DNA from 2 places in the Lysobacter sp. CA199 genome. Region 1 is predicted to be linked to the other one. Evidence: predicted binding sites of a transcription regulator. Region 1 holds the regulator's gene; the other holds the start of a gene.

The links. The regulator sigma-54, encoded in region 1, starts transcription at its own class of promoters, with help from an activator protein. The targets are predictions, from matches to a motif close to TGGCACGNGCNTTGC.
Region 2: the regulator sigma-54 is predicted to act here: its motif matches at 1,971-1,985, upstream of glnA (type I glutamate--ammonia ligase).

What each region holds. Positions count from the first base shown of each region.
Region 1 is NZ_JBQJIL010000015.1:23,245-27,272, reverse strand. Features, by position in the region: gene ACTOWJ_RS24935 (KdsC family phosphatase) at 1-235, shown strand, start outside; gene lptC (LPS export ABC transporter periplasmic protein LptC) at 232-798, shown strand; gene lptA (lipopolysaccharide transport periplasmic protein LptA) at 779-1,369, shown strand; gene lptB (LPS export ABC transporter ATP-binding protein) at 1,369-2,088, shown strand; gene ACTOWJ_RS24915 (RNA polymerase factor sigma-54) at 2,185-3,639, shown strand.
Region 2 is NZ_JBQJIL010000007.1:144,089-148,116, forward strand. Features, by position in the region: gene ACTOWJ_RS13930 (DUF4377 domain-containing protein) at 1-311, opposite strand, end outside; gene ACTOWJ_RS13935 (DUF2750 domain-containing protein) at 458-952, opposite strand; gene ACTOWJ_RS13940 (undecaprenyl-diphosphate phosphatase) at 980-1,786, opposite strand; gene glnA (type I glutamate--ammonia ligase) at 2,056-3,465, shown strand; gene ACTOWJ_RS13950 (GNAT family N-acetyltransferase) at 3,574-4,028, shown strand, end outside.

The sequences.
Region 1 (4,028 bases):
CCTGGGCCTGAGCCTGGAACAAGTCGCCTTCATGGGCGACGACCTCGCCGATCTGCGCATCCTCCCGCACGTGGGCCTGGCGGTCGCGCCGGCCAACGCGCATCCGTGGGTGCGCGAACGCGTGCATTGGCGCACCGTCGCGCGCGGCGGCGAAGGCGCGGCGCGCGAACTGTGCGATCTGCTGCTGGGCGCGCAAGGCCACGCCGAAGACGTATTGAACGGAGCGCTGGGATGAGCTGGCGCGGATGGTTCACCCTGATCCTGCTCACCGCCGCCGCGCTCAGCGGCTGGGCGTTGTGGTCGCAGCGCGACAAGCCGCAAGCGGCCCGGACCGGTACGCGGCCGGACTACGTGCTGACCGATTTCGAAGCGATCGTGCTCGACAAGCAGGGCAAGGAATCCTTCACTCTGCGCGCGCCCCAGCTGACCCGCGATCCGGCGGTCAAGACCATGGACATCACCACGCCGCTGTTCCTGATTCCGCCCAAGCAGGGCAGCAACGGCGGCCCGTGGCAAGTGCGCTCGCAACGCGGCTGGGTCAGCGCCGAGGCCGACGAGGTGCGTCTGCGCGGACAGGTGCATGCCGACAGCACCAATGCCGAAGGCAAGCCGATCAAGATCGCCACCGAAGAACTGAACGTGTTCCCCGATGCGAACAAGGCCACCTCGGCCGTCGCGGTCAACATGGTCCAGCCGGGCACTATACTGAGCGGTCTGGGCCTTGAGGCCGATCTCGAGACCAAGAACGTGATCCTCAAATCCAACGTCAAGGCGCGCTATGAAGCGAAAGCCCGCTAATCTGCCGGCCCTGTGCCTGGCCGCGCTGCTGCTGGCTCCGGCCATGAGCGCGCAGGCCCGCAGCTCGGACCGCAACCAGCCCATGGATGTCGACTCCGACCAGAGCAACTGCCAGGTCGGCAACGATTCCGGTCCCTGCGTGTTGACCGGCAACGTCAAGATCGTCCAGGGCACCTTGGTGATCAATTCGTCCAAGGCCGACATCAAGCGCAGCGGCGGCGACATCAGTTCAGTGGTGCTGACCGGTTCGCAGGTCACGCTGAAGCAGGAACTCGACGACGGCAAGCCGTTCAACGGCCGCGCCAACAAAGTCGACTACGACATGTCCAAGGACACGGTGATCCTCACCGGCAACGCCTTCGTCGACAACGCCGGCGACACCATCGCCAGCGAACGCATCGTCTACAACATGAAGACGGGGCAAGTCGAAAGCGGCGGCACCGGCGGCCGCGTGAGCATGCGCCTGCAACCCAAGAACAAGGACGGCGCGGCACCGGCTCCGGCCGTGCCCAAGACCGCTCCGGCCAAGCCGGCGAGCAAGCCCGCCCCCGCCAAGAAGGGAGGCGGCTGATGCTGGTCGCCCAAGGCCTGCGCAAGGCCTACCGCCAGCGCGAGGTCGTGCGCGATTTCGGCCTGACCCTGGACGCCGGCGAAGTGGTCGGCCTGCTCGGCCCCAACGGCGCCGGCAAGACCACCTGCTTCTACATGATCGTCGGCCTGGTGCCGGCCGATGCCGGCTCGATCGTGCTCGACGGCAAGGACATCACCGCAGAACCGATGTACGCGCGCGCCAAGTACGGCGTCGGTTACCTGCCGCAGGAACCTTCCGTGTTCCGCAAACTCAGCGTGGCCGACAACCTGCGCCTGGTGCTGGAACTGCGCGCCGACCTCGACCGCGCCGGCATCGAACGCGAGCTCGCCAGCCTGATGGACGAGCTGCAGGTCACCCACGTCGCCGATCAGCTCGGCGCCAGCCTGTCCGGCGGCGAGCGCCGCCGCGTGGAAATCGCGCGCGCTTTGGCCACTCGGCCGCGCCTGATGCTGCTGGACGAACCTTTCGCCGGTGTCGACCCCATTTCGGTCGGCGAGATCCAGCGAATCGTGCGCCATCTCAAGAATCGCGGGATCGGCGTCCTGATCACCGACCATAACGTTCGCGAAACCTTGGGCATTTGCGATCGTGCGTATATCCTGAATGACGGCGGCGTGCTCGCGCAGGGGGCTCCGGACGCGCTGCTGGCCAACCCCGATGTCCGTCGCGTCTACCTGGGCGAAACTTTCCGTCTGTAACCTTCTGGTTGCCGGGCGCGAACGACGCCCGCGATGCACGACTCGGCCGACTGCCATCTCAGGTCGTTGCCTTTCAGGTCGCGTCAGCCATCGAACATGAAGCCCCGCCTCCAAGCCTCTCTCGGACAACAGTTGGTAATGACGCCGCAATTGCGGCAGGCGATCCGTCTGCTGCAACTGTCGGCTGTGGAACTGGAAGCCGAACTGGCGAGCGCGGTGGAGAGCAATCCGCTGCTGGACTGGACCGAACCGGCCGCGCCGGGCGGCGAGGAGGAACTGCGTCCACCGCAGACCTCGGCCTCCTCCAGCGAGAACGCCGATCACGGCGAGGGCCCGGGCCCCGGCAGCGACGCGGCCACGCCCGAGCCGGAATGGACCATGGACGACGGCGAGACCTGGTACGAACGGGTCGGCCCGTCCGATAACGACGAAGACTCCACCGCGGCCGAACAGGTCGCCGACGCCGAGACCCTGCTCGACCACCTGCTCTGGCAATTGCACCTGAGCCCGCTGTCGACCCGCGACCGCAGCATCGGCGTGGCCCTGATCGAGGCCATCGACGACGACGGCTATCTGCGCGAGCCCCTGCAGGCCATCGCCGAATCGCTGATGCCGGAATTGCACGTCGGCGAAGACGAAATCGTCACCGTACTGCACCAGGTGCAGCGGTTCGATCCGGTCGGCACCGGCGCGCGTTCGCTCGGCGAATGCCTGAGCCTGCAGTTGGGCACCCTGCCCGACGAGACCCCGGGCAAGGCGCTGGCGCTGCAGATCTGCGCCGGTCCCCTGGAGCGTCTGCCGCGCATCGGCGTGGCCGGCCTGGCCAGCGAGTTCAAGCTCGATCAGGCGCAGGTCGATGTCGCGGTGCAATTGCTGCGCTCGCTCGATCCGCGCCCCGGCGCGCAGATGGGTGCGATCTCCACCGACACCTATGTCACGCCCGATGTGGTGATATGGCGTCAGCGCGGCCTGTGGCGCGTGGCCTTGTCGGAAACGATGCGTCCGCGCATTTCGATCCATCGCGGTTACGAAGGCATGATCCGCCACGCCAGCGCCGCCGACGCCAGTTATCTGCGCGGCCATCTGCAGGAAGCGCGCTGGCTGCTCAAGAGTCTGGAAGCGCGCGGCGACACGTTGCTCAAGGTGGCGCGTTGCCTGCTCAAGCAACAGGCCGCGTTCCTGGAATTCGGCGACAGCGCGTTGCGCCCACTGACCTTGCGCGAAGTCGCCACCGAAGTCGGCCTGCACGAATCCACGGTCTCGCGCGCGATCGCGCGCAAGTACGCGCGCACTCCGCGCGGCACCGTGCCGCTGCGTGCGTTCTTCGCCTCCGGCATCGATACCGGTTCGGGCGGCGAAGCGTCCAGCACCGCGATCCAGGCGATGATCCGCCGCCTGATCGAAGCGGAGAATCCGCGCAAGCCCTTGTCGGATGCGCGCCTGGCCGAAACCCTCAAGGCCACCGGCGTGCCGGTCGCGCGCCGCACCGTCGCCAAGTATCGCGAGGCGATGAGCATCCCCTCGTCTCAGGATCGCGTGCGGATGGGCTGAGCCCCGCAGCCCTTCGCTTCTCCCGCTTGCGGGAGAAGGTGGCGGGAGAGTCTGTCCCCGCGAAGGCGGGGGCCGGATAAGGGCACGTTGCTACCGGCGCGCCCTCACCCCAACCCCGCTCCCGCAAGCGCGAGAGGGGCTTTTCGTGTGCGTCGTGACGTTGCGTGCGCTTGGCCTCCGTCAACCTGGCGGCTTATACCTTTTCCCGCCAAAGACATTGCAAAAACTTTACATACGGAAAAAATCTCTTCCGTATCAACGTCTTCCGCGCCGGTTACTACCAAAGGACCAGACCGGGCCCTTGCGCCGCAGACTCAGCGTGAGATGCTGGACTCCCTGGCTTTGGCTAGGGCGTCACCCGGTTCCGTTTAGGTCCGGCAAGGCCGGAC
Region 2 (4,028 bases), on a different contig from region 1:
TTGAGCGAGTACGCCGCGCCGACGTGGTTGCACCCGCCGCTCACGCCCAGGCGATCCTTGGCAAAGCTCAGCTGCAGGCCGTACTTGCCTTCGCGCTGCAGCACCGCGATCGGCTTGCCGGTGTTGTCGGTGGCGCTGTCGAGATTCCACTTGTAGCCGTCCAAGGCCACGCTGGATTTCGCCGTCGCGGCGGTGTCGCCGGCGGGCTTGGCGGCATCGCCGTCGGCGGTGTGCGAGGGCGCGGCGCAGGCGGCGAGCAGGGCCAGCGAAAGCGCGGCGGCGGAGAAGACGAGCGGACGAGTGATATTCATGGGGCGCAATGTTCCGATGTGCGTTGCGAAGATAGGATCAACGTAGCCGAGCGCCGCATGGGGTTGGCCGGGTTCAGCGGGCGGATAGCGGCGGGCGGGCGTGAATCGACTATCCGACCCGGCGCATCGAACCCGTCTCGGCCGGCTCAGCGTGTGTCGGGCTTGGCGAATTTCTGCGCCAGCGCGCGTCGCGCCTGTTCCAGGTCCAGTTCCCGCGAGGTCTCGTCCTCACCATCGCCATCGTCGGCCAACAGTGCGTCCAGATGCGCGAGTAATTCCGATGGCGCCACCACCGCGCATTGCATCGCCGCGTCCGGGAACACGCCGACGCTCACCCCGGCTTCGCTCAGCGCGGGCGCGGCGCGTTCGCGCCAGGCCGCCAGTTCGCGTACGACCGGAGCGTAGCCTTTGAGGTGCGGCGCCTGCGCCAGCGCGGCGCGAGCGGTATCGGCCGAGGGCCAGACCGGCAGCAGTTCGTTGCGCTGATCGTCGAACAAGGTGAGCACGTATTCGCCCGATTCGGCCACCCACAGGCGGCCGCCGGCAGAGACCTCGGCCAGGAACGCGGCATAGCGCTCGGGACCGGACAACTGCAGGTAGTCGAGCAGTTCCTGCCCGGCGTCGCGTTCGGATTCGCTCATGGCGGTGGATTCCGTGAAAGCTCGCGATCAGCTGCCCGACGGCATCAGCAGCAACAGCGCCGCGCCGAAGATGAAGCGGTAGATCGCGAAGGCGGTGAATCGGTGGGTCTGGATATAACGCAACAGCCACTTCACCGCGATGAAGGCGGTCACCGCCGAGGCGACGAAGGCCACCGCCAGCGCGCTCCAGTCTTCGTTGGCGGCCGCCGGTGTGCCCATCACGTGCATCAGCTCGTAGCCGCTGGCCGCGAACATGGTCGGGATGCCGACCAGGAAGGTGAACTCGGTCGCCGCCGCGCGGCTGGTGGTGCCGGCGAGCAAGGCGATGAAGATGGTCGCGCCCGAGCGCGAGGTGCCCGGGAACACGCCGGCGATGACCTGGGCGATGCCGACCAGCGCGGCCACGGTCCAGGTGATTTCGCTGCGTTCGCCGAGCGCGGCGGCGCGTTTGGCGGCGAAATGCTCGGCCGCGATCATCCACACCCCGCCCAGCACCAACGCCCAGGCGATCGGGGTGACGTGGTCAGGCAGGGTGAAACCGGCCTTCTTGACCACGATGCCGAGCACCGCGGTCAGGCCGAAGGCCAGGCCGAGCTTGAGCAGGTAGTCCCAGTTCTCGCGCTGGCCGACGCCGGTGGCCAGGCCCCACAGCCGCTTCCAGTAGATGACCACCACCGCGAGGATCGCGCCGGCCTGGATCGAGATGTTGAACAGGTCCGAGCGCGCGCCGAGCCAATGCTGGGCGATCAACAAGTGGCCGGTGCTGGAGATCGGCAGGAATTCGGTGATGCCTTCGATGATGCCGAGGAGGAGTGCGGAAAGCAGGTCGGTCATTGGGGGCGGGGAATGAAGGGAGTGAGAAGGGGAATGGGTGATGCGGGGCGGCGGGCAGAATAGCCGATCTAGGGTTGCACCAAGATGGATCGTCAGCCCATTTGCTAGCCCCTAGTTGGTGCGATCATCTGTCGCCGTCGATTTCATGGTGTTACAAATCAATGTCTTAAATCGATTTTCAAGTTGGCACGCCTCTTGCTTGATACAACCCGTCACCAAGTTCCAATCATTCCCCTTTCCCCAGTACCTCCATTCCCGGACCCCAACCAATGTCCCTCGAACACGTCGAAAAGCTCGTCAAGGATCACAAGGTCGAATTCGTCGACCTGCGTTTCACCGACATGCGTGGTGTCCAGCACCACGTGACCTTCCCCAAGTCGATCGTCGAGCCGGCGTTGTTCGAAGACGGCAAGATGTTCGACGGCTCCTCGATCAGCGGCTGGAAGGGCATCAACGAGTCGGACATGATCCTGCTGCCCGATGCCTCGACCGCGGTGCTGGATCCGTTCACCGCCGATCCGACCCTGATCCTGACCTGCGACATCCTCGACCCGGCCACCATGCAGGCCTATTCGCGCGATCCGCGCGGCGTGGCCAAGCGCGCCGAAGCCTTCCTCAAGTCCAGCGGCATCGCCGACCAGGCGTTCTTCGGCCCTGAGCCGGAATTCTTCATCTTCGACTCGGTGCGTTACGCCAACGAGATGGGCCACACCTTCTTCCACATCGATTCGGAAGAAGCCGCGTGGAACTCGGGCAAGGAATACGAAGGCGGCAACAGCGGTTACCGTCCCGGCGTGAAGGGCGGCTATTTCCCGGTTGCGCCGCTCGACTCGCTGCACGACATCCGTTCGGAGATGTGCAAGACGTTGGAAGCGGTCGGCATCGAAGTCGAAGTGCACCACCACGAAGTCGCCAACGCCGGCCAGTGCGAGATCGGCACCAAGTTCAACTCGCTGGTCGCCAAGGCCGACGAGCTGTTGACGATGAAGTACATCATCAAGAACGTCGCCCACCGCAACGGCAAGACCGCGACCTTCATGCCCAAGCCGATTGTCGGCGACAACGGCAGCGGCATGCACGTGCACCAGTCGTTGGCCAAGGGCGGCGTCAACCTGTTCTCCGGCGACGGCTACGGCGGCCTGTCGCAGATGGCGCTGTGGTACATCGGCGGCGTGTTCAAGCACGCGCGCGCCATCAACGCCTTCACCAATTCGGGCACCAACAGCTACAAGCGCCTGGTCCCGGGCTTCGAAGCGCCGGTGATGCTGGCCTATTCGGCGCGCAACCGTTCGGCGAGCTGCCGCATTCCCTACGTGGCCAACCCGAAGGCGCGCCGCATCGAAATGCGCTTCCCCGACCCGATCCAGTCGGGCTACCTGACCTTCGCCGCGCTGATGATGGCGGGCCTGGACGGCATCAAGAACCAGATCGATCCGGGCGCGCCGAGCGACAAGGATCTGTACGACCTGCCGCCGGAAGAAGAGAAGGGCATTCCGACCGTGTGCCATTCGCTCGACCAGGCCCTGGAAGCGCTGGACAAGGATCGCGAGTTCCTCAAGGCCGGCGGCGTGTTCACCGACGACTTCATCGACGGCTACATCGCGCTGAAGATGCAGGAAGTGACCAAGTTCCGCGCGGCGACCCATCCGCTCGAATACCAGATGTACTACGCCGTCTAAAACGGCCACGGCGTACGCAGTGAGGTCCGCAACGGCGATATACACGCCGTTGCGGACCGATGCGCAGCGCAGTGACTCGACAATCGTGAAACAGGAGAGCAACGCCCGATGCACATCCGTACCGGCGAACTCGACCATCCCGAGGTGATCGCGCTGCTGCGCGAACACCTGCAGGGCATGGCCGAACTATCGCCGCCGGAAAGCATCCACGCGCTCGACCTGGACGGCCTCAATCGCCCGGAGATCACCTTCTGGAGCGCCTGGGAGCAAGAGGATCTGCTCGGTTGCGGCGCGCTCAAGCAGCTCGACGCCGAGCATGGGGAAATCAAGTCGATGCGCACCGCCACTGCGCATCGACGTCGCGGCGTGGCCGCGGCGTTGCTCGAACATCTATTGGGCGAAGCCGGCCGGCGTAAGTACCGGCGGCTGAGTCTGGAAACCGGCTCGATGGAGGGATTCGAGCCGGCGCGCAGCTTGTACGCGCGTTACGGCTTCGATTACTGCGGACCATTCGCCGACTATCGCGACGATCCCAACAGCGTGTTCATGAGCAAGGCGTTGTA